3 regions of the Azotosporobacter soli genome follow, and region 3 is predicted to be linked to each of the others. Evidence: riboswitches for the same ligand, from Rfam matches in the RefSeq annotation. Region 3 holds a riboswitch; each other region holds the start of a gene.
The links. A riboswitch is a leader RNA that binds a small molecule or an ion and turns the genes downstream of it on or off. The one in region 3 is predicted to bind thiamine pyrophosphate.
Positions count from the first base shown of each region.

Region 1: linked by a shared signal. The riboswitch ahead of thiT (energy-coupled thiamine transporter ThiT) and the one ahead of thiM (hydroxyethylthiazole kinase) in region 3 are both predicted to bind thiamine pyrophosphate.
Region 2: linked by a shared signal. The riboswitch ahead of thiS (sulfur carrier protein ThiS) and the one ahead of thiM (hydroxyethylthiazole kinase) in region 3 are both predicted to bind thiamine pyrophosphate.

Region 1 is NZ_JAUAOA010000037.1:1,181-11,124, reverse strand. It holds partial or broken rRNA gene QTL79_RS17855 (16S ribosomal RNA) at 1-20, opposite strand, end outside; gene QTL79_RS17850 (substrate-binding domain-containing protein) at 342-1,283, shown strand; gene QTL79_RS17845 (ATP-binding protein) at 1,280-2,752, shown strand; gene QTL79_RS17840 (response regulator) at 2,745-3,413, shown strand; gene QTL79_RS17835 (glycerophosphodiester phosphodiesterase) at 3,589-4,728, shown strand; gene QTL79_RS17830 (MFS transporter) at 4,813-6,156, shown strand; gene thiT (energy-coupled thiamine transporter ThiT) at 6,276-6,932, opposite strand; TPP riboswitch at 6,984-7,090, opposite strand; gene QTL79_RS17820 (thiamine diphosphokinase) at 7,109-7,852, opposite strand; gene QTL79_RS17815 (glycoside hydrolase family 26 protein) at 7,932-9,566, shown strand; gene QTL79_RS17810 (IS1182 family transposase) at 9,619-9,944, opposite strand, start outside.
Region 2 is NZ_JAUAOA010000001.1:285,911-295,854, reverse strand. It holds gene QTL79_RS01325 (thiamine phosphate synthase) at 1-175, opposite strand, end outside; gene thiF (sulfur carrier protein ThiS adenylyltransferase ThiF) at 178-804, opposite strand; gene thiH (2-iminoacetate synthase ThiH) at 801-1,895, opposite strand; gene QTL79_RS01310 (thiazole synthase) at 1,889-2,665, opposite strand; gene thiS (sulfur carrier protein ThiS) at 2,668-2,868, opposite strand; TPP riboswitch at 2,955-3,057, opposite strand; gene QTL79_RS01300 (ABC transporter permease) at 3,161-4,330, opposite strand; gene QTL79_RS01295 (ABC transporter permease) at 4,327-5,457, opposite strand; gene QTL79_RS01290 (HlyD family secretion protein) at 5,450-6,457, opposite strand; gene QTL79_RS01285 (TetR/AcrR family transcriptional regulator) at 6,457-7,065, opposite strand; gene QTL79_RS01280 (coiled-coil domain-containing protein) at 7,363-9,243, opposite strand; gene pelG (exopolysaccharide Pel transporter PelG) at 9,259-9,944, opposite strand, start outside.
Region 3 is NZ_JAUAOA010000020.1:17,863-27,806, forward strand. It holds gene QTL79_RS14360 (LrgB family protein) at 1-685, opposite strand, end outside; gene QTL79_RS14365 (CidA/LrgA family protein) at 682-1,056, opposite strand; gene QTL79_RS14370 (hypothetical protein) at 1,152-1,331, opposite strand; gene QTL79_RS14375 (LysR family transcriptional regulator) at 1,526-2,410, opposite strand; gene thiW (energy coupling factor transporter S component ThiW) at 2,567-3,058, opposite strand; gene thiM (hydroxyethylthiazole kinase) at 3,040-3,897, opposite strand; TPP riboswitch at 3,966-4,076, opposite strand; gene QTL79_RS14390 (M24 family metallopeptidase) at 4,152-5,228, opposite strand; gene QTL79_RS14395 (chemotaxis protein CheW) at 5,366-5,824, opposite strand; gene QTL79_RS14400 (PocR ligand-binding domain-containing protein) at 5,866-6,909, opposite strand; gene QTL79_RS14405 (bifunctional metallophosphatase/5'-nucleotidase) at 7,106-8,680, shown strand; gene QTL79_RS14410 (MFS transporter) at 8,766-9,944, opposite strand, start outside.

The sequences.
Region 1 (9,944 bases), on a different contig from region 3:
AGGATCAAACTCTCCATAAAATTATGAAGAAGCTTCATCAGCTCTTTATAACAAAAACATTATTGTTTGTTGAGTCATCATCACCGAAGTGATGACGTCTCCGCACATCTGGCTTTTCATTCTTTTCCACATTGTTCAGTTTTCAAGGAGCACCGTCACCGCTCTTGGCGACTTCTATATACTACCACACTTTCTTTGTTTATGTCAACATCTGTTTTCTCTTTTTTCTTCGCTTTCTTGCTACTTTTTTCTTTCTCAGTCTTCCTTTCTGATGCTATAATGAAAGATAGTCTTATTTTCGCACTAAAATTTTTGTTACTATATTAAGGAAGTGATTTGTTGTGCCTGCTTTTTTACGGGCTGTTTCCTCATTCCTTTTCTTGCTGCTTTTATTATTCAGCTCTGGTTGTACCAATCGCCAGTCGACGTATATTGATTTCAGCAAAGCGCAGGAAAACGCTGCGGTCGATTCGACCGACAGCGACAACCACTTGGAGCAGCGACCGCTCTTAATCGCTTTGGCTTCGGTTATTTCGCCCAAAGAAACAATCGGTTATTACCGGGCCATCGCACAGCATGTCGCCAAGGCAACTGGTCGCCCAACGGTCTTGATTCAGCGTAAAACGTACGCCGAAGTTAACATGCTGATGTCAAATGGCGAAGTGGACATCGCCTTCCTCTCTACCGGCGCTTACGCTTCCTATCGCGGCATGAATGAAATCGAACTCTTGGTGATGGCGGAGCGTAGCGGCAATTCTCTTTATACGCCCGACGTTATCGTTCATCGCGATAGTGAATTCCAGTCGCTCGAAGACTTGCAGGGCCGTACCTTTGCTTTTACTGACCCGCTGAGTTTTTCCGGCCATATGGTGATTGAGGATTATCTGAGCCGTCAAAACACCGTACCGGAAAAATATTTTAAGCGCTTTTTCTATACCTATAACCACGATAAATCACTTTGGGCCGTTGCAAATAAGTTGGTTGACGGCGCCAGCATCGACAGTCAGATTTATGAATATGCCAAACTGCGCAATCCTTCACTGACGGAGAAAATCCGCATCATCTCCTCTCTGAAACCGTCGCCAACCGGGCCGGTCGCGATCAGCAAACGAATTCCCGCAGAGCAAAAGGAAGCGCTGCAGCAAATCTTCCTTAATATGAACCAAACGCCGGAAACTGCGGAGGCAATGCAACAACTGATTATCGACCGCTTTGTTCTGCCTCAGCCCGATCTATACGCACCCTTGAAGAAAATTTATGATCGTTCGAGCGTGATCCTATGAGTACGCTTTGGCATCGCCTGCAACGCCTCAGCCTCTATTATAAAGTCAACGGCCTGATCATCGGCATGCTTTTGCTCTGCAGCCTGATCATCGGCTTCATCATGCTGCAAAGCACCTCTCGCCTCTTGGACAGTCAAATGGAAAAACGCGGTACCGAAATCGCAAGCTATATCGCAGCACTGAGCAGCAATGACATTTTGATCGAGGATCATTTCTCCATTTTCGACCGCCTGAATAAGACAAAAGCCAACAATGAAGAAGTACGCTACATCCTGGTAACCGATTCCGCCGGGCGCATCCTGGCGCATACTTTTACCGGCCCGCTGCCGCAAGGTCTGCCTGCCGTATTGCTTCCCCCTCCGCCGCCGCTCGATACGACATTGCCGAGCGAGCTTCCTTCCAGCCATCAAATCAGCCGTTTTAGCAGCAACGAAGGACCGATCCGTGAAATCAGCGTTCCTATTGAAGGCGGCGACATCGGCTTCGTGCGCGTCGGTATGTCGGAAAAAACGACGCAAATTTTACTCGCGCAAAAATTCAACGAGATTATTTTGACGACGCTGCTGATCTGTTTTCTTGCCGGCATCGGCGCAACGCACATCACCTTTGTGCTCATCCAGCCAGTGCACAATCTCTCCTTGATCGCGCGCCAGATTCAAGAAGGCAACTACGATGTGCAGGCAGATGTACGCAGCGAAGATGAGGTTGGACGTTTGGCAAAGAGCTTTAACGCGATGGCCGCCAGTCTGCGCGAAAAGGACCTGGAAAACAATCGTTTATTAGAAGAATTGCGCGCCAAAGAAGCGCTGCGTGCTTCCTTGATGAGCAAACTGTTCACCGTCCAAGAAGACGAACGCCGCCGTCTCTCCCGCGAATTGCATGACGAAACCGGCCAGTCGATGGCCTCCCTATTGGCCTATATGAAGGTGCTGCTCGCTAAGTTGACCAGCGCCGAACAAAAAGAGCTGCTCATGGGCGCGCGCGATGTCGCGATCAGCGTCTTGGACGGTTTGCGCAAGATGGCGGTGGAGCTTCGTCCGCCGGTGCTTGATTATCTGGGCATTGTGGCCGCGTTGGAAAAATACGCGCAGAATTTTGCGCAGCAGCATTCAATAGAAGTGAACTTTGCGCCGCCTGCGGAAAAACTGCTCGTCTCCAATGACATTGCGCTCGCGCTTTATCGGATATTGCAGGAAAGTTTGACCAACATTGCCAAACACGCGAATGCGCACCGCGTCGATATTGAGTTGACGAAAAGCTTCGAACATGTAAAAATGGTCATCAGGGATGATGGACAGGGCATTCATGCCAACGCCTTGGCAACGGCCTTAGAACATAACCGTTTGGGACTCTTCGGTATGCAAGAACGCGCTGAACTGCTCGGCGGTAGCCTGGTCTTTCGCTCTTCGCACAAGCAGGGCGCTACAATCATTGTAATCTTACCGATGGGAAGTGACGGACATGTCTAAACTTCGAATTCTCTTAGCCGATGACCATTCGGTGCTACGCGCCGGACTCAAACTTTTGTTGAACAGCGAAGCCGATTTTAGCGTAGTCGGCGAAGCCGCGAACGGCGAAGAGGTGCTTCGCTTGTTGGAACACAAAACCGCCGATATTTTATTGCTCGATCTCTCGATGCCGCAAATGGGCGGCTTGGAGTGCATCCGTGAAATTAAAAGCCGCGGCCTCGCGGTCAAAATTCTCGTCCTGACCATGTACGCCGATGAACAATATGTCAAAGAGGCCATGCAGGCCGGCGCAATGGGCTACGTAGAGAAAAACGCATTGGACACCGAACTCTTTATCGCACTGCGCACTGTCGCACAGGGACATCGTTACCTCAGCGCGCAAAATGCGCAGATTTTGCTGAACAGCCTGCTGACCGATTCGCCGCACGAATTGAACGACGATCCCTATACGCTGCTCAGCGCACGCGAACGGGAAGTTTTGAAATTATTGGTGCGCGGTCACTCCATGAGCCAGATTGCCGAAATCCTCTGCATCAGCGTCAAAACGGTCGACACATATAAGACAAGGCTGATGGAAAAGTTGAATTGCAGCCGCAAGAGCGAACTGGTTGAATATGCGCTTAAATACAGCCTGCTGCCGAGCAAAGGCCAGATCTCTTAGTTTTCTTCACACTAGGGGCCGCGAATCATTGTAAGAATTTATCTTACAATGATTCGCGGCTTTTTTCTTACGCTAAAATCAGGCTTTTCCCGCTACTTCCAATTCTTGAATAGTGTGATAATTAACGTTGTAATCATCCTAATCACAAACGAGAGAATAAGGAGAGTGTTAGGGAATGAAAAAGAACTGGAAAAAGGCCCTGGCCGCGGGTGCAGCCGCACTGGTTTTGACGACCGGTTTCAACGTCGTCGACATGAAAGCCGCCGAAGCGAAAGTCAACTTCGAACTGTTTGATTTTGAAGCGCATCGCGGCGGACGCGACGCACGTCCGGAAAACACACTGGTTTCCTTCGCTTATGCTATGGAACTGGGCGTGACCACTTTGGAAATGGATATGCAGATGACCAAGGACGGACAGCTGGTCATCAGTCATAATCCGGTACTCAGCCCGAATCTGACCAAAGGTCCCGACGGCAAATATGTCGCAGCTGACAAGTATGACATCCGTACGATGACGCTTGCCGAAGTGAAGCAATTCGACGTCGGCACGATGAATCCGGCAGCCGGCGGTTATTATGACGGCCACGGCAAAACTCAGCTTTCCGTACCGGGCACAAAAATTCCGACCTTGGAAGAAGTGTTCGAATTAGCCAACGCATACGGCAATGACAAAGTGATCTTTAACATCGAAACCAAATCCTACGTCAACCCTGATCCGAACGCTAAGAACAACGCCGATCCGGTTGCCTTTGTAAAAAAAGTCAACGAAGTGGTTAAAAAATATGGCATGGAAAACCGCGTGACATTGCAGTCTTTTGACTGGCGTACACTGAAAGAGATGAAAAAGATCAATCCGAACATCACGCTGGTCGCTTTGACCTGTGAACAGCCCTCCTGGGGTCCGGACGGCGTCTATCGCCAGGTGAACCAACCGGGCGCATCGCCTTGGATGGCAGGTATTGATATTGACAAGTATAACGGTGATTTCGTCAAAGCAGCAAAGGAATGCGGCGCTGACATTGTTTCTCCTTACTGGGAAGAACTGTCCAACGAACTGGTTGCCGAAGCGCATGAACTCGGCATGAAGGTTGTGCCTTGGACCGTTAACGATCCGAAGAAGATGAACATGCTGCTCGACATGGGCGTAGACGGCATGATCAGCGACAAACCTTGGCTGATGCGCGAAGTCCTGATCCAACGCGGCATCAAGGTTGCCGATCCTGTGATTAAAGCTGACAGCCCTTATCACACCGGCACTGACATCGTCAGTGGCGAAACCAAAGTCACCAAAAAAGGCGGCGACTCGGCCGAATAATGATAACAGTGCGTGAAGGATGCTTACACCTTAAGCATCCTTCGCACTATTATAAATTTATCATCTGAAAAGTGAGGTATTATAATGTTAGAACTCTTCTGGAAAGTATTTGCGACGGGTCAAGATAAACCGGCTATGACCGGCGATCAAGGCACCATTGCTAAAGAATTCAACAAACGTCGTTGGTCGGTCTTCTCTTCCATCACCTTAGGTTATGCACTCTTTTATGTACTGCGTCTCAATTTCTCCGTCATCAAAAAACCGTTGATGGCAGCTGGCGTGCTGAACGCACAGCAACTGGGCATCATGGGCTCGGTCTTTTTTGCCACGTACGGCATCGGTAAGTTCGTCAACAGCTTCCTGGCTGACCGGATGAACAACAAGCGTTTCTTTGCTTTGGGACTTTTTCTTTCCTCGGTTATTACTGTAATTATGGGCTTCACCAATGAATATCTGCCGCTCGTTGTTCTCTGGGGCATCAACGGCTGGTTCCAATCGTTCGGCGCCGGTCCTTGCATCGTTTCGCTGAATCAATGGTTCAGCAACCGTGAACGCGGCACCTTTTACGGCATCTGGTTCACGAGCCATAACTTGGGCGCAGCCTTCACTTACATGGCAACGGCAACGATCGTCGGCGCTTACAGCTGGAAAATGGGCTTCATCATGCCGGGCCTCTTCTGTATGCTCGGTTCGCTGCTGATCTATTTCTTCATGTATGACCGTCCGGAAACCTATGGTCTGCCGAATGTCGCAGAATTCAAAAACGATCATGCTCCGATCGTTGAAAAGGAAAAATCCGTCGGCGCGCTGCAATGGGAAGTCGTTAAGCGTCCTGCGGTCTGGATTCTTGGTCTTTCCAGCTTATGCTGCTACATTTCCCGTTATGCGATTGAAAGCTGGGGCATCATCTATCTGACCGAAGCCAAAGGCTATTCTACGCTCGGCGCCAGCGGCGTCTTGGGTGTAATGCAGTTCGCCGGCATCTTCGGCGCACTGACTTGCGGTCTCGTCTCCGACAAATTCTTTAACCACAAACGCAACATGCCTGCTTTGATTTACGGCGTTCTTTACGCTTTGTCGATTGCTTTGTTCGTCTGGGCTCCGGCGCATCCGATGATCGACATGGGCAGCATGGTCCTCTACGGCTTCACGATGGGCGCATTGGTTTGCTACCTGGGCGGTCTGATGGCCGTTGACATTTGTCCGAAACGCGCTACCGGCGCGGCAATGGGCATGATCGGCCTCTTGAGCTATGGCGGCGCAGCGGCGCAAGAAGTCGTCAGCGGTTATTTGATCAATTCGCACATGACCATCGTCAATGGCAAAAAAGTCTATGACTTTGCACTGGCTGCCGATTTCTGGGTCGGCGCAGCGGTCGTATCCTTTATCCTGGCCGCTTTGGTCTGGAACGTTAAAGCTAAAGACTAAATTCTTTTCGCATAAGGCCGTCTGCTGCAGTGAAAGTCTCGGCAGACGGCTTTTTATTGCCGTCAAAGAAGAAGAGAGCCCGCAATGATTGCAGGCTCTCTTCTTTGCGTTTTATAAAATTACTGCGGCAAGGAATAGGAACGCCTTTCTCTGTCAAAGATGCCGTACAAGCGCTTTAATGGCAGCGCCGCCATTACAACTAGGCAGATAACGCCTTCCACACCGATAAACGTGCCATTTACCATCAATGAATACCAGTAGGGCGACATGCCAGGTGGCGCATAACTGCCAAAAAAGACGACGCCGGAAATAAAGTGGCAGATAAAACGTCCGAACATAGCCACTACCGTCCCCATCATTACATGTTCCTTGAAATAGCCGATTAAGCCAAGCGCAATAAAGGGCAGCGGATAGTCAAACAGCACCTGCAGCGGATGAAGCACATACGGGTCCAAGACCAGCGTAATGATGCCGTAGAGAAAACCGGCTAAAAAGCCGACTTCCGGTCCATAAAAGAGCGCTAAGAGCAAAATAGGCGCCATACTGCCCAGCGTGATGCTGCCTCCCTGCGGCAGATGGTAGAGCCGGAACACTTTCAAGACCGTCGCCAGCGCGAGCATCATGCCGATATTGGCCATCACACGCGGCGTTAAAGGGACTTTTCGCATGCGAAGACTTGCTAAAATCAATAATATAAGCCCCGCAAGCGTAAGCAGCGATGTGGGATGAGCCGTCAATTCCGTCAGATTTTTCGTTAAGGTTGCCGCGTCAATCATATTTTCTCCCCCTTTTATCAATAAAAAAAACCACGACCCGAAAAGAGTCCTGGCAAAAACGGCAGGCTTCCCTTCGCTGGCATTATCCAGATCAGGTGTAAGGGTTAATGAGGCAACGTCTCATCTCTCAGCCCTGGCGGGCACCCCTAGCAATACGCGTATTTAGTTTGTCCTAATCATATTATACTCCGCACAACTTGACAAGCATCCCAGGAAAAATAGATGCCCAGCCAACCGCTTTCTACCTGAAAGGCCGGTTTCTCGTCTTTTTCCGGCCGGTTGCAAAGCGTTGCCGGACGCGTCGGTTCGAGCAGCTCGGATGGAAGACTCCAATGTCCCCCCTTCATTTGCACACCGTTGCAAGGCCCGGCAAGCGGCAAAAGCGAGATCACTTCAGGCGCTTGCCAATCGATAATTTCAAACGACGCCGGTCCCGGCAATAAGACCAGCGCCTCCTGCTCATCCGCCATGATCCAGCCCCGTATGCCCCATTCCCTGCTCCAGATCAGACTGGTCGCGTTAGCCCAGGCATGGTCGAAACGTCCGCCAAACGCGCCGCTTACGATGACCGCTGCGCCATCGAACGTTTTTCCGGCCTCTTGTAAAACCAACTGCAAATCGGTCCAGTCCTTATCTTGCGGAAAGAGCGCCACACGGCTGCCCTGTTCTGAGGCCCATTGCCAGCCGGCAATCGTCCCGCTGTCCCGATCGCCAAGCAGTACTTCCGGAACGATGCCGGCCAGTCGGCAGGCATCTACGCCGCGATCGGCGCACCAGACATGACGCTGCACGCTGCAGCTCGTCAGCCATTCGCTTTGCGGCATCCGCCCGCCCGCTACCACCAGCAGCTGTTCTTGCCCCAAGGAAAATGAAAACCGCCCCGTCAACTGAGGCAGTCGTATGATCTGCTCATCTATCACGATCTGCTCCTTTTGCAAACTGAATCTCTCTATGATAAACTAAACCGGATACTATGAAACTGAGGTGAATTCTTTGCGCATGCATCTATCTGTCTTATTTCTTGCCGCCTGCCTTTTTTTCCTGCCAACCGCTTCGGCAAATGCCGCTTACTGGCTTAACGGCTCACCTGTCGAAAGCATCGACAGCGCCGCCTCCGAGCAGGATCTTAAAGAACTGACGCCGCAAAACGAGTGGTATGGTCGTTTTACCGATCACCCGGCCGGCTACAGCCTTTTGATTCCGTCCTCTTTACAGGAAGACTTCACTCTTTCGCCGGTGCGCAACGTCTTTTTTAATGATACGACGCGCATCGAGATCTACTATGACAATTTTTCCGGTACGGAAAACAACAGCCGCGATTATATTTCCTATGGAAATCGTTTCACGCTGAACACGAATGATCATACGGTTTTGGCGGAAGACTCACGCACGATCAACGGCTTGCGCGCACATATCCTGGAGTGGCAGCGTCGGCCACTGGCGCATATCGAGAACGACAAGCGTTATTATGCCAGCGCCGAATTCGTGAAAAACGCGAAAGAAGTCTATACGGTTTTCATCAAATCCAGTCAGCCGATTACAAACGCGCGCGAGATCTTCAGCAGTTTCCGCCTCGCTGCGCAGACAGGACGCGCGGTCTACAGCAAACCGCTGCTGCCGGCGCGCTCCGCAATGAACAAAGAAACGGCCGCACTCTTTCAATCCGTTTTCTCCGCCAAAGCGCTTTTAAGCTGGGGCATGTTTGAACCCTCGGCGCCGGAAACGATGTCCTATCTGACTGCGATCGAAGAAAAGCTTAACTATCCGCTTAATTTCATCATCCGTTACCACACGCTGGAAGAGAGACTCCCGCTGCGCGGTTTGCAACAGGCCTATGCTGCGGGCAAAGTTGTCGAGCTTACCTTCCAGTCGATCCGCCCCGGCAACGCGGTGGCAATGTCGGCGGCCAATTACCGTAAAGACAACGCCAGCACGATTTATGATATTCTCGACGGCAAGTACGACGCTTATCTCGATGAATATGCGCAAAGCCTGAAAGAATTCAACCATCCGATCCTCTTCCGTCTCAACAATGAGATGAACGGCGACTGGTGTTGGTACTCCGCCTATTTCACCAATAAGGATGCGGCTATGTACATCGCCCTTTGGCGCTATCTGCACGACCGTTTCCGCCAGGCTGGCGTCGATAACCTGATCTGGGTCTGGAATCCGCACGACGTATCAAGACCCGACTTCAAATGGAACCATGCACTCGTCTACTATCCGGGTGATGAATATGTCGACGTCGTCGGCATGACCGGCTACAATACCGGCACCTACTTTCCCGGTGAAACGTGGCGCGATTTTGACGATATTTACCGCCCCTTATATGCCGAGTACAGCCAAGTCTTCGATAAACCGTTCATGCTGACCGAATTTGCCGCCAGTTCGGTCGGCGGCGATAAGGCCGCCTGGACGCGCAACATGTTCCGCCAGATCCGCCAATATCCGAATATTAAATTGGCGATTTGGTGGAGCGGCATTGATTATGACAACAACGGGCAGCCCGGCCGTATCTATCTGCTGGATGAAGACGAAACGATGACCGAAGTCTTTCGCGACGGCTTCAAAGCTTTCCCACCCGTTAAGCTCAATATTCCCGCCGCAGAACCGAAGCCCGGCAACGCGAAATAAAAAATAAGCAGCCTGCCTATGCAGACTGCTCAGACCGTCGACAAAATGCACTTTACGCAAAGCGTAAGGTGCATTTTTCAATTTCAGTTATCCAATTTTCACTGCAAAAACGCAGTTTTTCGAAAAAACGTTGAAAAACAGGCGGTAATATACCCCTGCGTTTCTTCCAGGTCGCCAGTTTTTTCAGATTCATGCATGCAAAAGTAAGCGTCACCTGCATTTTCACTTTCTGCAGGCCACGCAGTTGCGTATAGCGCATTGCATGCTTTTCTTTTGCATCTGCAAAGACACGCTCAATTGTTTGCGAGCGCAATTTGTAAATATCGCGATATATCGGCATGTGCCGATACTCATCAGCAAGTTCCAGATAGGATTCCC
Region 2 (9,944 bases), on a different contig from region 3:
ATTGCTGTTCCAGTGCGGCGGCCTGATTGCGAATTTGGTGACGAAATGTTTTCAAACGCTGCGTAAGCTCTTTGGCCTCCAAATGGAAGCGGGCCATGTCTTCCAGCGTGCGGCAACCTTCCGCCGCACGATTAAGATTGGCATCGAGAATACGGTAAATGGCTGAATCGGACATCTTCATTCCTCCCGTGCGACGTGATTTTCCAATACGAAACTGAGCACCAGATCGGCCTGCGTCGCAGCGGCAATCGCAACACGCGGCGAGAGCGGCGGACAGGTCACGCCAACTTCGCTCGTTAAATCGCCGACAACGTAAAAATTATCGCGCAAGCGATGCGGTTTGATTGACGTTGTATTGCCCCAGCCGCCAAGACCCGATGCGGCAACCAGCAAACGAGTATGCTTGAGGCAAAACTCGCTGAGCATTTTCTTGCTTTCAGCGCGGTCAAACGCTTCGACGATAATTTCATACTCAGCAAATAAAGCAGCAATATTGTCGTTAGTGACGGTTTTATTATGAAGCGTCAACTCAAGATCAGGGTTGATTGCCAGAAGATTGTCGGCCAATGCTTGTACTTTACTTTTGCCGATTTGTGCGCTGAAATAAAATTGTCGGTTCAGATTGCTGGCGGATACCACATCAAAGTCGATCAAAAGCAGCCGGCGAAAACCGCTGCGTACCAGATGCGTTGCGACGTTGGAACCAAGGCCGCCCGCACCGGCTATCGCGATGCGCGTCTGACGGATCGCGGACAATTGATGCGCCGTGAAAAAATGGGCTAGTCCCTCTTCAAACTCATTCATAACGGTTCCCAATCTTTCATGACCGGCTGGTAGCCATGTTCGCGCAGCGAACTGCACATTTCAGCTACGCTGCGCCGGTCGGCGATTTCAAACTGGCCGCTTTCGCCTTCACCGGTATGGCCGCCGACCGCGGTCGATACACCGGCCGACATTTTCGTGATGCCGAGCGGCAGCAAGTGGTTGCGTAAATTTGCCGATTCGCGCGTCGACAGCGTCAGCCCGGAGCGGGGCAAAAAGAGGCGACTGGCCAGGATAAACTGAACCAGATTGCGGTCGCTTACGTCGACTGCCGCTTGAAATGTACCGCCATGCGGGCGCAGCCGCGGAAAAGAAAGACTGATGTCCACTTCCGGGTAGCGCTGCACCAGATAATGGGCGTGCAGTGCGGTGAAAAACGCATCGCTTCGCCAGTCGGCAGAAAGGCCGAGCAAAGCGCCGAGATTCACGCCGCGCATACCGGCCTGGCAAGCCGCTTCGGGCGCTGCAAGACGGAAGTGGTAATCCCGCTTTGGACCGGACGGATGGACTTCGGCATAGCGAACCGGGTTATAGGTTTCCTGGTACATCGTCATTTGGTCGGCTCCGGCTAATGCCAAACGGCGGTAGCCTTCTGTATCCAGCGCATAGATCTCGAGCGCCAGCGAGGCAAAGTGGGGCCGAAGGATTCTCAGGCAGTCTGCTAAATAGTCAAGACTGGCTAACTTGGGCGCATCGCCGGTCAGCAGCAAAATGTGGCGCAGGCCGCTGGCGGCAATCGCTTTTCCTTCCGCCTCGACTTGGTCGAGCTGCAAATGGTGGCGCGGGATCAATTGCTGGCTGGAGAAACCGCAATACAGGCAGCGGTTGCTGCAATAATCGGAAAGATAAAGCGGCGTGTAGAGCAAGATGGTGCGGCCGAAATGCTGCACGGTCAGTTGATGCGCTTTTTGCGCCAGCGCTTCAAGATAGGCTTCTGCAGCAGGCGAGAGCAAGGCGGCAAAATCATCCGGCGTTAACTGAGACTTATGCAATGCCTGCTCGACCTGCTCTTTTGTCGCCTGAAAGGAAATGCTTTGATAGCGCCGATACTCCTGCGCGAAGCCCGTCAGCATGATGCTTCCAGAAAGCCGGTCAATGGCGAAGAGGCGCTCGCATATTGCCGGATGCTGCCGGCGCCCGCCAGATAAGCCTGGCGACCGGAGATTACGCTATGTGCAAACGCTTCGGCCATCAAAAGCGGATCGGAAGCGCTCGCGATCGCCGTGTTCAAGAGACAGGCGGCAGCCCCCATTTCCATTGCTTCACAGGCCTGCGACGGTTTGCCGATTCCGGCGTCGACAATGATCGGCAGCGGTATTTCTTCGATTAAAATACGGATCAGTTCTTTTGTCTGCAGCCCGCGGTTGCTGCCGATCGGAGCGCCAAGCGGCATGACCGCGGCGGCGCCAGCTTTAACAAGAGCCTTGGCAACCATCAGATCGGGGCTGACATAGGGTAAAACGACAAAGCCTTCTGCCGCTAAAATTTCCGTGGCCTTTACCGTTTCAAAGCCATCCGGCAGCAGATACTTTTGATCGGAAATCACTTCGATCTTGATCCAGTCGCCGCAGCCGGCCGCTTTGGCCAAACGTGCCAAGCGCACCGCTTCTTCGGCGTTGCGCGCGCCGGATGTGTTCGGCAGCAATTGAACATCGGCGGGAATATGCGCCAGGATGTTGCGATCAGGATTCGAAAGGTCGACGCGCCGCAATGCGACGGTAATGACCTGAGAACCGGAGCGGGCGACAATATCGGGGATCAGTGCGTCATCGGCATATTTGCCGCTGCCGATAAAAAGGCGGCTCGTTAATTCGCGTCCGCCAAGCAGTAAAGGTTCCATCATGCTTAGCCTCCTCCTACGAAACGTAATACTTCTAAATGATCTTCTTCCTTTAAGAGCAATGTGCTCCAGTCGGATTGCGGAATAATATTGCCGTTATGTTCGACGATTACTTTTGCGGGCTCCAGATTTCTTGCGCGCAAGAAATCATAGAGCGAGCAGGGTGCTGTCAATACTTCGGACTGGCCGTTCAATGTAATGTTCATAAAGCTACCTCCTTGCAGAATAATCGGCAAATAAAAAAAGCCTGTCTTTGCAGACAAGCTTGACAGCGTTTCGTGATTCCCTGACCCAGGCGCGCTGGCAGCTTCCCTACGGTGGTCCTAACCACATCAGGTTCAAAGGGTCGAAAACATTCGTTTTCTCTCAGCCTTGCGGCTCCCCCAGCTGTGTTTACCTATAGAATTGTTTGATTCGATTATAGTCTGAAACAAGAAGTCATGTAAAGAGTTTTCGGCAGAAGGCGGAAAAAATAAAATCAGCAATGACTAATTTTTGCTAAGCGGCAAGTCGCTCTTCGCTGACAACGGCCACGGTCTGACTGGCCGCGGCGCGACGCAGCAGAAGATAAGCAGAGGCGCCGAATAACGCGCCCAGCAAGAAAAGCGTGAGGATGTGCTGTCCCAGCTGCGGCGCATGCCCGCTTAACGCCATGTTGCGCAGCGGTGCGGCGAAATAGCTGAGCGGAAAGAGGTAGTGAAGATATTGTGCGCCGTTGATCATCGCGACTTGCGGCCAGACATAGCCGGAAAAGATGAAGGAGCTTATGGAATAAACGAGCGAAAATTGCGTGAAGCTCACTTCGTCCTGAAACAGGTTGGCTGACAGCGCGGCCAGCATCAGCACCGCAAAGATGAAAGCGCCGCCGAATGCGAAGAGCGGCCCAAAACCGATCCGCCAGGGAAGATGGAAGACGAAGACGATCAGCGACAGCGTCAGCGCGTAGGCGAATAGGCCGCAAAGCCAATAGGGGATAAGCTTGCCGAAGAGCAGACGTCCGGGAGAAATGCGCTTCAAGAGACGGCGGTCGGATAACTCATAAAGGATTCCGGCGCCGCTTGAAAGAAAGAGGCCCTGCTGCAAGGCGGTCATCGCCAGACCGAGCAGGAAAAAATTCGAATAGCTGAGCGTCGGATTGTCAAGGATGCGCAGGCGGTAGGAAAGCGGCAGCGCTTTGCTCTGCGCCGAACCGGGCAGCTGTCCGATGCTTTCGAGCAAAGAGACGCCGATCTGACTGGAAAAACCGAGCGCGATCTCCTGTGTGGCGGAGATCATCGGGTTGGCAAGCGTGATGTTCGCACCGTTCGCATCAAGCAACACGTTTGCGGAACGGCCGCTCTTGATGTCGCGCGAAAAATCGGCCGGAATCGCCAATGCGGCAACGGCGGTCTTGTTTCTGAGCGCCTCCTCCATTTCCTCCTGCGAGCTGACTTCTGCGACCAGGCGGAATTTTTCCGAATCGCTGAACGCGCGAATCAGTTGACGGCTGAGTTTGGACTGATCCTGATCGTAGACCAACAGAGGGATGTCGTTGATGACATGACTGTGGTAGAGCGTACCGAAGAGCAAAGCATAGATGATCGAAGCGCCGAAAAGGAAGACGGCTCGTTGTCGGTCTACGAGGAAGATCTGTTTCAGTTCTCGCCAAAACAGTTGACGCAACGTCATGACGCCACCTCCTTCGAATTACGTTTCAGCAAGAGACAGGCCGTCGAGAGGAAGAAGACGGCGAACGCGAGCAGGCTGGCGATGCTTTGCCAGAATACCGGAGTATAACCGGCCAGCAGCAGGTCGCGCAGCGGGTCGGCGCAGTAACTCAGCGGCATCAAAGCGGAGAAGATATAGGAAAAATCATTCATCGCCATGAACGGCCAGCTAAAGCCGCTGAAAAGCGAGGCCGGCATGATATAGAGCATCGGTTTTCGTACCGCGTCCAATTCGTCCTTGGCTGCGGAAGAGAAGAAACTGCCGACGCTGACCAACGCTCCGGTGAAGGTAAAGCCCAAAAGACCGATTTGCCATAGGCTGCCGCGGATCGGAATGGCAAAGACGAAGTGGATCATAGTCAGATAAGACAGATAGGCGATGAAGGAACAGAGCCAATACGCGCAGAGACGACCCGCCAGAGAAACCGCGCCTTCACGGCGTTGGCGCTGGCGCAGCATCACGCCGCAGGTCGCGAGCATGATGCCGAGCTGCAGCGTATGAGCGCCGAGACTGGGCAGCATGAAATAGTTATAGGCGGAGGTCGGGTTGTTCAAAAGGCGGATGCCGAGACGCAGCGGAGCGGCGTTGCGAAGCGCCTGATCCGGCTGCTCGTCGATGACTTCGAGCAGTTTGGCGGCAGCGCCGGCTGCAAAAGTCTGGATGATCTCCTGGCTCGTGCTGGCTATCGCATTCGCGTACAAGAGGTTGTCGCTGCTGCTCGTCACCAGGAGCTGCGAGGCCCGATTGCTCTTGATGTCGAGGGAGAAAGCAGGCGGGATGCTGAGCGCGGCCAAAGCGGCGTTTTCCTGCAGCGCGTTTTCGAGCTCTTCCTGGCTGTCTACCTGAAGAACGATGTCATAGCGCTCCGAATCGGCAAAGGCCTGCACCAAGGCGCGGCTGACCTTGGTCTGATCCTGGTCATAGACAACGGTCGGAATGTTCTTGATGACGTTGCCGCCGTAGACGGAACCGAAGGCCAGGCTGCAGAAGAGAGGGACGCCGAACAGCAGCAGCGCCAGCTTCGGTTGACGGCGAAAGATATGGCGCAGTTCGTCCTTGAAACCGCCGAACCAACCTGATCTAGACATGCGACCCTACGATGCGGAAGCGCATGCCGGGGCGCAATTTTTCCGAATTGATCTGGATTTTTACGTTGAAGGTGATGATGTCGCTGTCCCCTCGTTCGTTCGTGGCGCGATAGGTGGCGAACTCGGCCTTTTTGCTGACATCGATGATCTTGCCTTCCAGCTTGAGTCCGGGATCGCGTCCTTCCAGCTGCAGCGTCTGGCCGAGCTGGTAACCTCCGAGTTCGGTTTCCTTGACCTTGAGGTTGACCCAGTTGTCGAGCGGATCCTGCAACGCGACGAGCGGCATGCCGGTGGAAACGATCGCGCCCTGTTCGACGTATTTTGCGGTGACGATGCCGCTGAACGGTGCGCGGATTTCGGTTTCATCGAGATTGACGTTCACTTCCTGCAGGCTGGCTTGCGCCTGGCTGACCTTGCCCTTGAGCGCGGCTTCGTTTTCACGGTTCGCGCGGCCCTGGAGCAAAGTTGCTTCTGCTGCGTTCAGCGAAGCGGCAGCTTGATTGCGGGCTGCCTGGGCTACTTGAAGTTGGGCTTGGTATTTATCGAGTGCTTGTTGTGAGATTGCGCCGTCGAGCGCCAGTTTGCTGAAACGTTCATAGTCTTTTGTCGCCAGGGACAGATCTGCATCTGCTTTGCCCAGCATGGCCTGCGCGCTCTGTACGCTGCTGTTTAGCGTCTGGTCCTGCAGATTGGTGACCGTGGCTGCTTGGGAAAGCTGCGCTTCGAGGGCCTGGATGCCCGCTTGCGCCTGGCCGGCTTTGGCTGCGATATCGCGGTTGTCGATGCGGGCCAAGAGTTGACCTTGCTCGACCCGGTCGCCTTCTTTGACCAGCAGCGTGACGACGCGGCCGGGAATCTTGGATGTGATGTCGATTTCTTTCGCGTCGCCGCGGCCCCAAACTTCCTGTGCCGTCGAAGAATTGCCGCAGCCGAAGAGGCTGGAGGCGAAGAAGAGCAGGCAGAGCAGAAGGCTGAAGGAACGGCGTATCGAATGGTTCATTATCTTTTCACCTCGTTGTTGTTTTTAGGCTGCTCAAGCACGCCTTCGAGAAAGGAGTTCCAGATCTGAGCGCCTGCATGCGCGTAATTGAAGTCCGCGAAGCAGACCGCCCGCATCAGATAGCCGTCCAGGAGGCAGAAGTAGGCGTGGGAAAAAGCCGTCGCCGCTCCGGCGCGAAAAATCTCCTGGGCGCGGCCTTGGCGAAATATTCGTTCCACTTCTTTGACGTAGTCGCCGTTGACGCTTTGCAGTTCATGGCGAATTTCAGCGTCGATCTCCGTCGGCGGGAACATCCAAAGACGGATCCAAAAAGCCATTTTTATCCGGTCCTGCATATAGTGGCGGCTGAGAGCCTGAAAACAGGAACCGAGACGCCGGTCGGGCGGCAGGTTTGCGCTGCTTTCTAGCGCCTCACGCCAACACGTGACGTAATCGGCTTTGAAGTCGCGTGCGATCGCCAAAAAAAGATCCAGCTTACTGGGAAAATGGGCATAGATTGAAGGTTTCTTGATGCCGGCGTCGGCTGCGATCGCCGAGAGTGAGGTACCGTCATAGCCTTTTTCGGCAAAATGAGCAAGTGCGATTTCTTTCAGCGTGGTTGCGTTCATGATACACCTGATTTCTTTCTATTATAAAACTACCTAACGGTCGTTAGTATAGCGCGAAAAAATAGGCTTGTCAATAAAAGAAGAAGAAGGGGTGTTTCGCAAGAAAATTTGCATAAAAGTCTTCCGCCGGGCATACGGATGACGCGATCAAAAGCGAAGAAGCTCCGAGCGCAGCGTGCAGCCCAGAGCTTCTTACAGAGGAGAGACAATTGAAAAATAGAATGCGATAACACGAAGAAGGGAAGCGGGCCGCTCGTATCGGCCCGGCGGGAAGAAAGGAAGGTCTTCCTCCTTTGCTTAAAAGGCGGAAGAGAATTTGAACTGCATGGCGATGCCGTCATAGTTCGGTGCGTCGCTCACACTCGAGGTATGCAGCCAGAATTTTTGCAAGTCCAGTGACAGGCTGCGTTCATGCGGCAGCGACCAGTCGAAGCCGATGCCGTAGCTGAATTTGCTGCGATTGCCGATCGCGGTCGGCAGATTCAAGGTGACGATGCTGCCGTTGCGTTTCAGATAGTCGAGGTTCAGACGCAGCGTGCGCGTCGGCGAAAGCGCGCGACTCCAACCCGCGCCGGTCGCGTAACTGTGCAAACCGGTATTGGCATCGCTTTGCACGATGCCGGGAGCATAAGCATCTGCCTGGTGGTAGGTGGCGCGTCCATAGAGCATCAGATTGTCGCGTTTTGAGAGGCTGCGATTATGCACCAGCTTGAAATCCCACTCAGAGCCTTCCCGGTAATAATCAAGTTTGTTTTGCTGCGTCATTGACGAAGAGCTATGCAGAAGTTCCGCCAGCGTCTGCTGCTTTGCGCCGAGATGCTGCCAACGGATAAAGGTTTCCAACTGGCGGCCGGGCAACGTGACGGAGGTAGGATCGTCTTTGAGCGGCTGATATTGCCAGGCGATATTGAAACGAGTGCCGAAGGTCCAATTATCTTCCTTGCCGATCGGGCGGCTGATGCTGATGCCCGGCGTCACTTGCCAGCCTTCGCCGAAGTTGTTCAGCGGCGCAAGATCTTCTTCGATAAGAGTGTTTGTCTCGCGTGCGCTCAGTGCTGCCTTGCCGGTCGGCAACGTGACGTCGAGCGTGTAACGGACGGGATAGTCTTTGTTTTTATTGGTGTGGCCGATGGAAAGCTGCGTGTCGGAAAACGTTGCGACGCGCGAACCGAGGCTGCTGTTGGAGATGACGTAATTGCTCGTCAGACCGTAGTCGACGCCATGACTCGAATAAGAAAAATCATAACCCTGCAGCCACTGATAAAAATCCTGACCGTCGCTTCGCTTGGCATAGTAATATTTGCTGCTAACGGAATAATAGACGTTTTTATCCGGCGGCGGGTTTTCGAGCAAAGCCAGATTGCTTTTTACTTCCGCGAGTGCCGTGCGGGCAGCGAGCGTATCTTTTTGTGCTTCGGGCAGCGCAAGGGCAGCATCCGTTTTATCATTCTTGGCATCGCGCAGCAAATCGGCGGCGCTCAGAAGGCGATCCTGCGCTTCCTGCAGCGCCTCGTCGGCGGCTTCGCGTTTTTGCGTCAGCGCATCCGCCCGAACTTCGACCCGCTCAACGGCGGCGGATAAGCGATCGGCCGTCTGCCATTTGCCTGCGGCGTGAGCGCTGGCAAGCTCGACGCGGCGACGCGTTTCTTCGGCCTGCGCCAAAAGAGCGTCGAGATTGGCGCCTTCAAAGGTGGTCAGGGATGCGGGCGCATTCTCGGATTCGATGCGCTTCACCTGTGCGTCGGCGCGCCGGGCTTCGTTTTCGGCCGCCGTCGCTGCGTTTTGCGCAGCGGAAAGTTCGGCGAGCGCCTCTTTTTCGGCGCTTTGCGCCGATTGCAATGCGAGCTTGGCCGCCTCGACATTGCTTGTCGCTTCGAGCAGGCCCTGCTCCGCTTTGCGGACGGCTTCTTCAGACAGGCGCAGCGTTTCGAGCGCTTTCGCCTCGGCGTCGAGCGCGGCGCGCAGCTGAACTTCCGCCTGCTGCAGCGCCGCTCTGGCGGAGCGGATATCGGCCTGGCGCTGCGCCTCATCTTCGAGCGCGGTTCGCGCCTGACGCAGCGCGGCGGCGTCGCCGCGCGCTTCTTCAACGATGCCGACGGCATCCGCGGCGAATACTTGAGGCGAAGCGCTAAGCAAGAGCAAGGGGCAAAGCAGAGGAACAAATTTCTTTACACGCATAAATAGAGGCTCCTTTTATCGATTCGAGTTGCCGGATAAATTTGCGCCGAGAGCGCGACAAACGCGCTGCAGTAGTCCGGGCAGGGTCTGTGTGAACATCGGCTGCGAACTGAAGACGAAATAATCGAGGCGTTTGGCATAGGAATGAAGCAGATAGATCGAAACGGACACGGTCAGCATGCTGGAGAGGAAAAAGGGAAAACCTTGCAGATTCGTTGGCAGATGAAGGCCGATCAGATTGAGTGCGAAGTTACTGGTGAAAAACAAAAGAGAAATGAGCAAGGCCTCGCGACGCGCATCAAAATAAAGCAGGATGATCTGGATGATTTGCGCCATGCCGATCGCAAAGGAACCAAGGATGAGGATATTATAAATGTCGATCGACTCGTGCGTGATGCCGATGCCGGGTAACAAAAAATCGCCCAGCGCCAGAAAGAGAAGCGAGAAGACCAACTGAAATTCAAACAGGTTGCGGATTTCCGACCACATCGTCTGCAGCATATCCTGGCGGGCTGTCTCGATTTCCTGATAATTTCCTTTGCCGGTGATGGCGCTGAAATACACCCTGTATTTATCGTAAAAGACAAGTTCGGCGGAGACGACAAAGGCCGCCATCGTCGGCATGATCGAAAGAAAGGCGTAGAATGTCGCCACGTCATAGGTCGGCGAAAAACGATACGTACCCGCGACGATTTGCGCCG
Region 3 (9,944 bases):
TCAGAAACTGCATGAAGGCCGGGACGACAAACGGCGCAAGCAGCAACGTGGCTACGCCGGCAAAAATCATCGTCAGACTGGCAATCGCGCCGTGCTGGTTGCCGAGTTCATAAGCCTTGGCCGTTCCGGCGGCATGAGCGCCCATGCCGAGCAGCATGCCCTGGCTGATCCGGTTCTTAAGCGGCAGGACGCGCAGCAAGAGCGGCGCGACAAGGATGCCGGTAAGGCCGGTCAAAATCACGAAGACTGCGGTCATGGCCGGGACGCCGCCGATCGATTGCGAGGCGTTCATCGCCATCGGCGTGGTGATCGAGCGCGGCGCCAGGCTGCCTAACAGTTCGAGATTGTCGATATGCAGCCACTTGGCGTAAATCAGCGAGCTTAAAATCGCGACTACGGAACCGCCGAGCACGCCGGCCACGAGTTCGCCGGCATATTCTTTGATCAAATGGCGGTATTTGTATAAAGGGACCGCAAACGCGACGGTGGCTGGTTGCAGCATCTGCGTCAACGAATCGGTGCCGCTTTGATAAAAAGCATAGGGAATGTGGTTTAAGAGCAACAAGCTGATGAGCAGCAGCGGGCAAATGACCAGCGGCGAGAAGATCGCGTAGGACCAGCGACGATAGCCTGCTTTGGCGGCCGCGTAGATCAGCAGCGTTAAAAAAAGACTGAGCATACTCATGAGGTCTTCTCCTTTGGCGTTCCGAGGCGATGGATTGTTTCCGCCAACACGCCGGTGCAGATCATCACGGTCAGGGTGCTTAAGAGGATGACGAGTTCAAAGCGCAGACCGCTGACCAGCATCATCTGTTGGTACTGGACGACGCCTACCGCAGAGGGAATAAAAAACAGCATCAGCTCGGCGATCAGACAGTCGGCGCCGCTTTCCAGCCATTCCAGGCGCAAGATTCCGGCCTGGAGCAGAAGAAAGACGAGGAAGATGCCGACGATGCTGCCGGGCAAAGGCAGATGAAGCGAGTTTGCGATGACAGAGCCCAACTGCGCGAACGCGAAGAGCACACCGACTTGAAACATGATCGTTAGGATTTTCATAAAGACACTCTCTTTCCGTGTGTACGAGTAAAAAATAAGTGAAAAAGGATGACTGGCGCAAGCTGTGTTGCGCCAGTCGTCAGTCGTTCCATCAATTAGGAGAGAACTGCGGTATCCCAGAAACCTTGTTGCCGGGTGATGTCAGGCCAAGCTTTGAGTTCCGGCCAAACTTGGACGGCAGCGCCTTTGCTGGCTTTGACTTCGACTTTGGGGCTCGTTTTGACGGTTTTGGCAGCTACTTTGCGTTCCAAGCTGCGCAGTGATGCGGTCATCATAATGAAGCCTCCTTTCAAATTTTTATCGTCTCTTTCCGGTTCGGGAAAGGTGTGCTAGCATTCATCTGTTTTCTCTTGCTATGGTCTTATTGTAGCGCAGGTTTAGTTATAAGAGAAATACAAAAAAAGAATTGTGTATATTCAAATATGGAATAACTGAATGAAAAAAAGACGGCCCGCGTAGCCGTCTTTTCTCATTTATGCTGAAAGGTTTGTGCGAAGGTAAGCAGTTCGCGCGCGGCGTGCGACAGGTAACGGCGCTTTTTCCAGACCAGCGCCAGACGCAGGCAGATGGTCGGATCGCTGAGTGGTCGTGAGGCGATCTGCGCCGGATCAAGCGCTGCGCAGATCTTATGCGGCAAGAGCGCAATGCCCATGTTGGCGGCTACCATCTGCGTCATCAGCTCACGCTGCGCGGTCTCGAGCGCGATCGACGGCGAGAAGCCGGCTTTCTTGCAACAATCGATGATCATATCATGCAGTTTGTATTCGCTGCTGAAGAGGATGAACTGTTCTTTCGCCAGATCCTGAAGGACGAGCTGCGAACGCGAAGTCAAAGGATGACCGGGGTGAAGGATGACATCGAGCGGATCCTGTTCGAACCAGATGCGGTCATATTCATCGCTGGCGTCGTCCGGCGTGAAGAGACCGAGGTCCAAGAGACCGTCCTGAACGGAAGCCTCGACTTTTTTCGGCCCGGATTCATAGAGATGGATCTGAATCTGCGGATAAGCGCGGCGAAAAGCGCTCAACAGGTGTGAGAAGCTTGTTACCGCGGTAATCGGCGGAAAACCGATATGGATCGTGCCGGTTCGGATCTGCGTGAGCCCATCTAGCTGAGCCGTGAGATTTTGAAACGAGGAGACGATCTGCTGCGCCTGCTCGAGAATCGTTTCGCCGGCATCGGTCAACTCGACGTATTTGGTGCTTCGGTAAAAAAGCGTGACGTTCAGTCTGTTTTCCAAATCCTTGACCGCCTTACTGATCGACGGTTGTGAGACATGCAAGGTTTCCGCCGCCTTGCTGAAATTTTTCTGCCGGGCGACTTCGATGAAATAGGCAAGGTTTCGTATATCCAACGCAGCGTCCTCCTGCAATTTTTATTAGTACTCTTATTTTACAGGAAGTCAGCGGAAAATGAAACGGGCGTTGGCATATGCTTTAAAGCGGCGTATCGCACGTAAAATTAAAAGCCACTAGCCACTAGCCACTAGCCACTAGCCACTAGCCACTAGTCATTGCCCCAAGCGCTCGCGGCAGAACGAGGCAAGCGGCGTTTGACAGAGCAGATAGGCGAGCAGGCTGCCGCCGGTGGTGCTGATCAGAAACGGAATGATGAAGAAAAAAGCACCGACCTGCGAGCCAAGGAGGAATTTGGCGATCGGAAAGGCCAACAAGCCGCCGATCAGTCCGGTACCGATGATTTCGCCGAGGATCGCGCCCCAGATGCGCCCGGTTTTTTGGTACAAGAAACCGGCGCAGGCTGCGCCAATCATGCTGCCGGGGAACGCGAGCAAGGAGCCTGTGCCGAGCAGATTGCGCAGTAGTGAGGTGGTAAAGGCTGCACTGACCGCATAGCGAGTGCCGAGCAGCACGGCCAGCAGGACATTGATCGCATGCTGGATCGGAAAGCATTTGGCGATGCCGACCGGGATATAGACGATATGGGCGGAAAAGACGGCGATGGCGACGAATAAAGCGCTAAAAGTCAGTTGGCGTAGCGGCATGAGGGAGCCTCCTTTATGGTTGTTGTGAGCCGCGCTTTTGCGGCGAAAGTTTCGGGCGTCAGAGTGGAAATGGCGTCGAAGAGACGCAGGCGAAACGTGCCTAGTCCCTCGCCTTCCCGCAGTGTAGCCTGCGCCGTTTCGCCCGCCACGCCCATGACGGTGAGGCCGGTTATAGCACCGAGGAACGGATCGCCGCAGACTGCGCAGCAGGAAGCGATCAGCGCGCTTGCCATGCAGCCGGTACCTGTGATGCGAGAGAGAAAAGGATGTCCGTTGCTGATCAGACAGAGGCGATGCTTGTCGACGACGAGATCCTGTCTGCCGGTAACGCAAACAACACAGTCGAGACGCTGGGCCAAGTCGCGTGCGATTGCCGGAAGATCGTTGATTTCTTCGTCGTCGTCTTCCTGCGCGTCGACGCCTTTGATAACAGAGGCAAAGCCGGCCAGTTGTTTGATTTCGGAACGGTTGCCGCGAATCACGCTGAGCGGCAGGCAGCGAATGATCTCCTGTGCCGCGGCGCTGCGCAGCGCGGTCGCGCCGACGCCGACCGGATCAAAAATAATCGGAATGCCTTTCTCTGCCGCCGCCTGACCGGCCAAGAGCATGGCGGGCAGACGGCTGTGATCGAGCGTGCCGATATTTAGAACCAGTGCGTCGGCGGCGCTGCTCATTTCCGCCGCTTCGCCCGGGTCGTCAGCCATTACCGGCGACGCGCCGAGCGCCAGTGTGACATTGGCGCAGTCGTTGGCGGTGACGAAGTTTGTCAGTTGGTGGATCAACGGGTTTTGCGCCTGGACGCGCTCGAGCGCCTCGGCCAGCTGCTGCTTTAAGTTCATCCGGAATTCCTCCTGTGTTCATGGAATAAAATAAAAACAGCGCATCCAGAGAAAGATGCGCTGACGGCTTGTGAGTCGGCTGGCAATTCCTACGCTGGCATAATCCAGATCAGGTATAAGGGTCATGCACTTAGCGGTGCATTTCTCAGCCGGCGATACCGGCTCCCCTTGCCCATATTTAATTGTCTTAATCATAAAGCAGGCGGCGTAAAATTGCAACCGTACTTTACGCGGCAGGGATCGATTGAAAGAGATCAGCGGATCTCCAGCAGCTCTTTGCCGGTTCCGGCAGTCAGGTTAATGCAGCCGTCCGCCGAGACGACCACGGTGTCCTCGATCCGGACGCCGCCCCAACCGGGAAGATAGATGCCCGGTTCTACGGTGACCGGCGTGCCGATCGTCAGTATCCGGTCGCCGACCGGACTGAGGCGCGGTTCTTCGTGGATCATCAGTCCAAGACCGTGCCCAAGGCCATGACCGAATTGCTCGCCGTAACCGCCGCTGATGATGACCTGCCGCGCCGCGGCATCGACGTCTTTGCCGGTGATGCCGGGTTGGATTGCGGCGCAGCCGACTTCCTGCGCCTTGAGGACGAGGTTGTAGATTTCGAGCTGTTTTTCGCTTGCCGTGCCAAGGCAAAGCGTGCGCGTCATATCGGAATGGTAGCCTTTATACACTGCCCCGAAGTCCAGCGTCACCAATTCGCCTTCACACAATTCCTTTTCGCTGGCCACGCCGTGCGGCAGCGCACCGCGCGCTCCGGAGGCGACGATGAAATCGAACGCCTTGCCTTCTGCGCCGCGGCGACGCATTGCAAACTCGAGTTCCAGAGCGATGTCGCATTCTCTTGCACCGGGTTTAATCAGCGGCAGAATCTGCGCAAAAGCCTGCTGGCTAATTTCCATCGCCTGATGGATGAGGCGCAGCTCTTCGGCGTCTTTTTGCATGCGCAGCGACTCCAGGCTGCAGCTTTGCCAGGCAGATTCCGGCAATGCCGTCTTCAAGGCTTCAAAAGTATCGTGAACGACAAAGTCGCCTTCGAAGGCGATCGTCAACTTCTTGCCAGGATAGGCAGACGCCAGCGTTTCGGTCATGACCGGATAGGGCGAACCGCTGTAGCGCAGGATCGAAAAATCCGGCGCTTGCTGCGTGGCCTGCTCGACGTAACGAAAATCGGTTAGCAGCCAGGCCTGATCCGGTGTGATCAGGAGTTGGGCATTGCTGCCGCTAAAGCCCGAATAATAGCGGACGTTTTCTTTTTTGCTGACAAGCACAGCGTCGCAGGCGATGCCGGCTAAAAATTGACGCAAACGGTCGGTGCGGATGGACATCGGGAAACCTCCTTCGTATCGTGAAAAAACTTCATAAATGCTTCATTCGGCGTAGCCGGTTAAAATCCTGTGCTGCGGCGAAAAAGGGAAAGCCGGGCGCAGACGTTTGGCCTGCGCCCGGCTTTTCACGGGGCGGTTCATACGGATTCGGGCAGCGACTCCAGTTCTTCGACCGAAAGCAGATGATCCAACTTGAGAATGACCAGCAGACGTTCATCGATCTTGCCGACGCCGCTGATGTATTGGGCGTCCTTGGCGGAAACGAAAAAGGGCGCCGGTTCGATCTCGTCGGTGTCGAAGCGGACGATGTCGTTGACCTCGTCGACGATGAAGCCGACGCTGCCTTCCGACACCTGGACCAAAACAATCTTACTTTCCGGACTGATCTCGCGGTGCGGGATGTCCAGCTTGCTGCAGAGATTAAAAAGATAAATGATCTTGCCGCGTAAATTGATCATGCCGTCGATGCGCTGATCGTTGCCGGGCAGTTTTTGAATGGTGAATTTTTTTGCGCGAAGAATGCCGTTCGCCGATTCTGCGTCGATGGCAAATTCTCGGTTGCCGACTTCAAAAACAAGCAATTGGATGCGTGCCAAAGTACTCGCTCCTTTCAGTTTCAAGATGCGATCAAATGAAATTAATTTTGTTGCGTGAGTTTATAGAGTTGCTCGGATATTTCCGTCAGTTCGACGATGTTGTGTGCGACCTGGTCGATGGCCGACGCTTGTTGATTGATGATGATCGAGGTGGATTCGCCCATGCTGACGGTTTTATTGACCGACTGCGTGATGATGTTGGTAAACTCGCGGATTTTGCCGATCGTTTCCTTTGAATCGCCGGACAGTTTGCGAATCTCCTGCGCGACGACGCCGAAGCCGGCTCCGGCCTCACCGGCGCGCGCGGCCTCGATGGCGGCATTAAGGCCGAGCAGGCGCGTTTCGTCGGCGATTTCTTTGATGAATTCGATCACGTCGTTGATTTGCGCCGAGACGATATTTACGTTTTTAATTTCCGCGTTCAAGAGGCCTTGGTTGGTATTTACGTCGGTTGCGGAGGCGGCCAGCTCTTCGATCGTCGCGGAGATATTAGTCAGATTGTCATTGATCATTTGCGCCATATGGCGGAGGCGATATTTATACGCGCCGGCCTTGGAGATGGTATTGGCAACCAGATAGAGAAGCAAGGCGGCCGACTCGATGTTTTTGCGCGGCATGATCGGGATTTCCCGTACCGCAGCGACATACTCATCGGGATCGACGCCGATTTCCAGCGCGATCTTGCGGTATTTTTCTTCGACCGGCGGTTCGGTCAGCACCTGACCTCCCAGCATGGAGCCGATCTGGCGGCCCTCCAGCATGATCGGGCTGGCAAAGTCGATCAAGCCGGCGTGACATTCGTAAATCGCCGGTTTTCCGGTGCGCGCCGACTCTTCGCCGCCTTTGCGGTCGCCTTCCATGCAGCGTTTGCAGCCGACAGGCGACTGACGGGTGAAATCCATACAGAAGCGGGTGAAGTTGCTGGGCGACGTGACCGGCGTGCCGTCGATATCGACCGCGATGCTGGTGATGCCAAGGCTTTCCGCGAACGTGTTTTGAAACTGCTGCAGAAAGTCGAGGTCGATCACGTCTTCGATTTTGAGTTCGTCGAGATTGATGCTTGCCTGGGTAAGATTTTTTTCCATGTTGAACACACTCCCTGTTCAAAATAAGCTACAGGCTAACAATTCGTGAAAGAAGTCTTCGTGCCTTGAAAGAAAAAGGTGGAATTGTAGCAATGTTTTGTCAACTTTCGGTGGGGAAGAGGAGCAGGAAATAGTTGGCAAGCGGCGAAAATTAAAAAAGAATGTATGCGAGGAATAGGAAAATGGGAGGTTGCGTATGCAAAAACTGAAAAAAACACTCCTTGCGCTTTGTCTTGTCGCCGTCTGTCTGACCTTTTGGACAGCGGCCGCGACGGCCGAGGAAAATGGCGACCAAGTCGAACTGCAAATCGTGAGCGTCAATGATTTTCACGGCGCGCTGATTGAAAACGGAAAAAATCCCGGCGCGGCAAAACTGGCCGCTTATTTGAAAGCGTTGCGCGCCAAGAATCCGGACGGGACGCTGCTGCTGAGCGGCGGCGACATGTTTCAGGGCAGCGTGGAGTCGAATCTGCTCTACGGCAAGCCAGTCGTCGAATTCATGAACGAGGTTGCGTTCGATGCGATGGCTTTCGGCAACCACGAATTCGACTGGGGCATTGAACGCTTAGAGCAGCGGATCGCACAGGCGAATTTCCCTTATCTTGGCGCCAATATCCTGCTGAAAGACAGCGCTAAAGCGGCGCCGTTCGCCAAAGACTATCAGATGCTCGAACGCAAGGGCGTCCACATCGCGGTCATCGGCCTTGCGACGCCGCAGACTGCCTATATGACGAATCCGAAAGCGGTCGGCGCGTATCAGTTCGCCGATCCGGTGGAGCGCGCGAAGGCACTGCTGCCGCAGCTCAAGGCGAAGGGGGCGGATCTGGTCGTTGTCGTCTCCCATCTCGGCAGCTATCAGGATAAGGAAAGTCGTCTCATCAGCGATGACGCCGCACGCTTGGCGGCGGGCGTGCCGAGTTTGAACGCAATCGTATCCGGGCATACGCATCAGACGATCTTTGGCAAGGTCGGTGAAGTGCCGATCGTGCAGGCCTATTATTTCGGCCGTGCGGTAGGTGAGATCGATCTGACCTATGATAAAAAAAGCAGACAGGTGACGGCCAGCGTTGCCAAGGTCAGCGCACTGAATCCGGCGGAACTGACAGCCGACCCGGCTGTAGCCGCGATCGTGGCGAAAGCCGAAGCGGAGGTCGCGCCGATCAAGCAGGTGGTGCTGGGAGAAACGCTAAGGGAATTGCATCATGAGCGCAGCGAGCAAAATGTCTCGCTCCTCGGGCAATGGAGCAGCGACGTGCTGCGCGAAGCCGCCAAGGCGGACATCGCCTTTCAAAACGGCGGCGGTATCCGTACCAGCATTCCGGCCGGACTGATCAAGATGGGCAATCTGTATGAAATCATGCCGTTCGACAATACGCTCTTCACCGTCGATCTGACCGGCGAGCAGGTCATGCAGGTCCTGCAGTACGGCATTCATAACAGTAAGATCGGCATGTTGCAATATGCCGGACTCAAGGTGCAATACGACGCCAGTCTGCCGCCAGGGGAACGGATCGTCGCGGTGACGACGCTTGACGGACAGGCGCTCGATAAGAAGCGCGGCTATCGCGTCGCGACGAATGACTTCATGGCGCTCGGCGGTGACGGCTACAGCATGTTCAAAGAAGGCAAGAACCTAAAAGACAGCAACATACCGCTGCGCGATATCCTGGTGGAAAAGATCAAAGCGCTTAAGGTCATCGACTTCAGCGGCGATGATCGTCTCATCGAAATCCGAAGCGAAGCCGTCGGCCGACTTCCGGCAGCGGCATAAAGAGAAGGGTCTGTTGCAAAATGAGAGTAAAATCTTATTTTGCAACAGACCCTTCTTGTTATTCAGATTGATGAGCGAAAAAATCTTAGCTCTCTACCGATAAGGGTGAAGAGGCCTGGATGGCCGCGCTTTTTTCCTGGCGCAGCAGGAAAAAGCTGACCGCAAAGGCGAGGCTGAGTACGAAAGCGGCCAGGAAAATCACGCCGGGCCAGTTCCAACGGTGCAGGAAAAAGCCGCCTGCGCCGCCGATCACGCTGGCGCCGAGATAATAGAAGAGAAGATAGAGTGACGAGGCTTGCGCCTTGTCCTGCGCGGCGCATTTGCCGATCCAGCTGCTCACCACCGAATGGCTGGCGAAGAAGCCGAACGTGAAAACGGCCAGCCCGGTCAGTTTTAAAAAGAGCGGAGACAAGAGCGTGGCGAGCGCGCCGACCAGCATGATCGAAAGAGAACGGCAAAGGATACGCGAATGCCCGAGCTGATCGGCTTGGCGTCCCATGTAGGTGGAACTGAACGTGCCGACCAGATAAAGAAAGAACAGCGCGCCGATCGCGGTCTGACTGAGACTATAAGGCGGCGCCAGGAGCGGGTAACCGATGTAATTGTATAACGTGACAAAGCTGCCCATGATTGCAAAGCCGATCGCATATAGCGAGAGCAGGACCCGGTTTTGCAAGAGACGCAGCAGCGCCAGTGCCAGTTGACGCGGCGGTTTCGGCGACGCTTGGAAGCGCTGCGAGTTCGGCAGCGCCAGCCAAAAACCGAGGCTGGCTAAAAGCGTCAAAAGACCGAGTGAACCGAGCGCCAGTTGCCAGGAGAAATGATCGGTGATCGCGCTGACGGCCAGACGTCCGGCCAGTCCGCCGATCGAAGTGCCGCTGACGTAAATGCCCATGACGAGGCCGGTGATGCTTGGATCGAATTCCTCGTTGACATAGGCCATGGCGATCGAGGGAAAGCCGGCCAGCAGGACGCCCTGCAGCGCCCGGAAGAATAAGAGGTGGTTGAAGTCGTTGACAAAGGCGCTGGCCAGCGTCAAGAGCGAAGCGCCGCCGAGCGCGATCGCCATCGTGCGTTTGCGCCCGATCCGGTCGGACAATCCTGCCACGAGCAGCATCGAGAGAGCCATCGCCCCGGTCGGCAGCGACACGGATAAGCTGGCCCAAGAGGGAGACAACTGAAACTCGCGCGAGAATACCGGCAACAGCGGCTGCGTACAATAAAGCACGGCGAAACTGACCAGGCTGCCGGCGAAGAGCGCGGC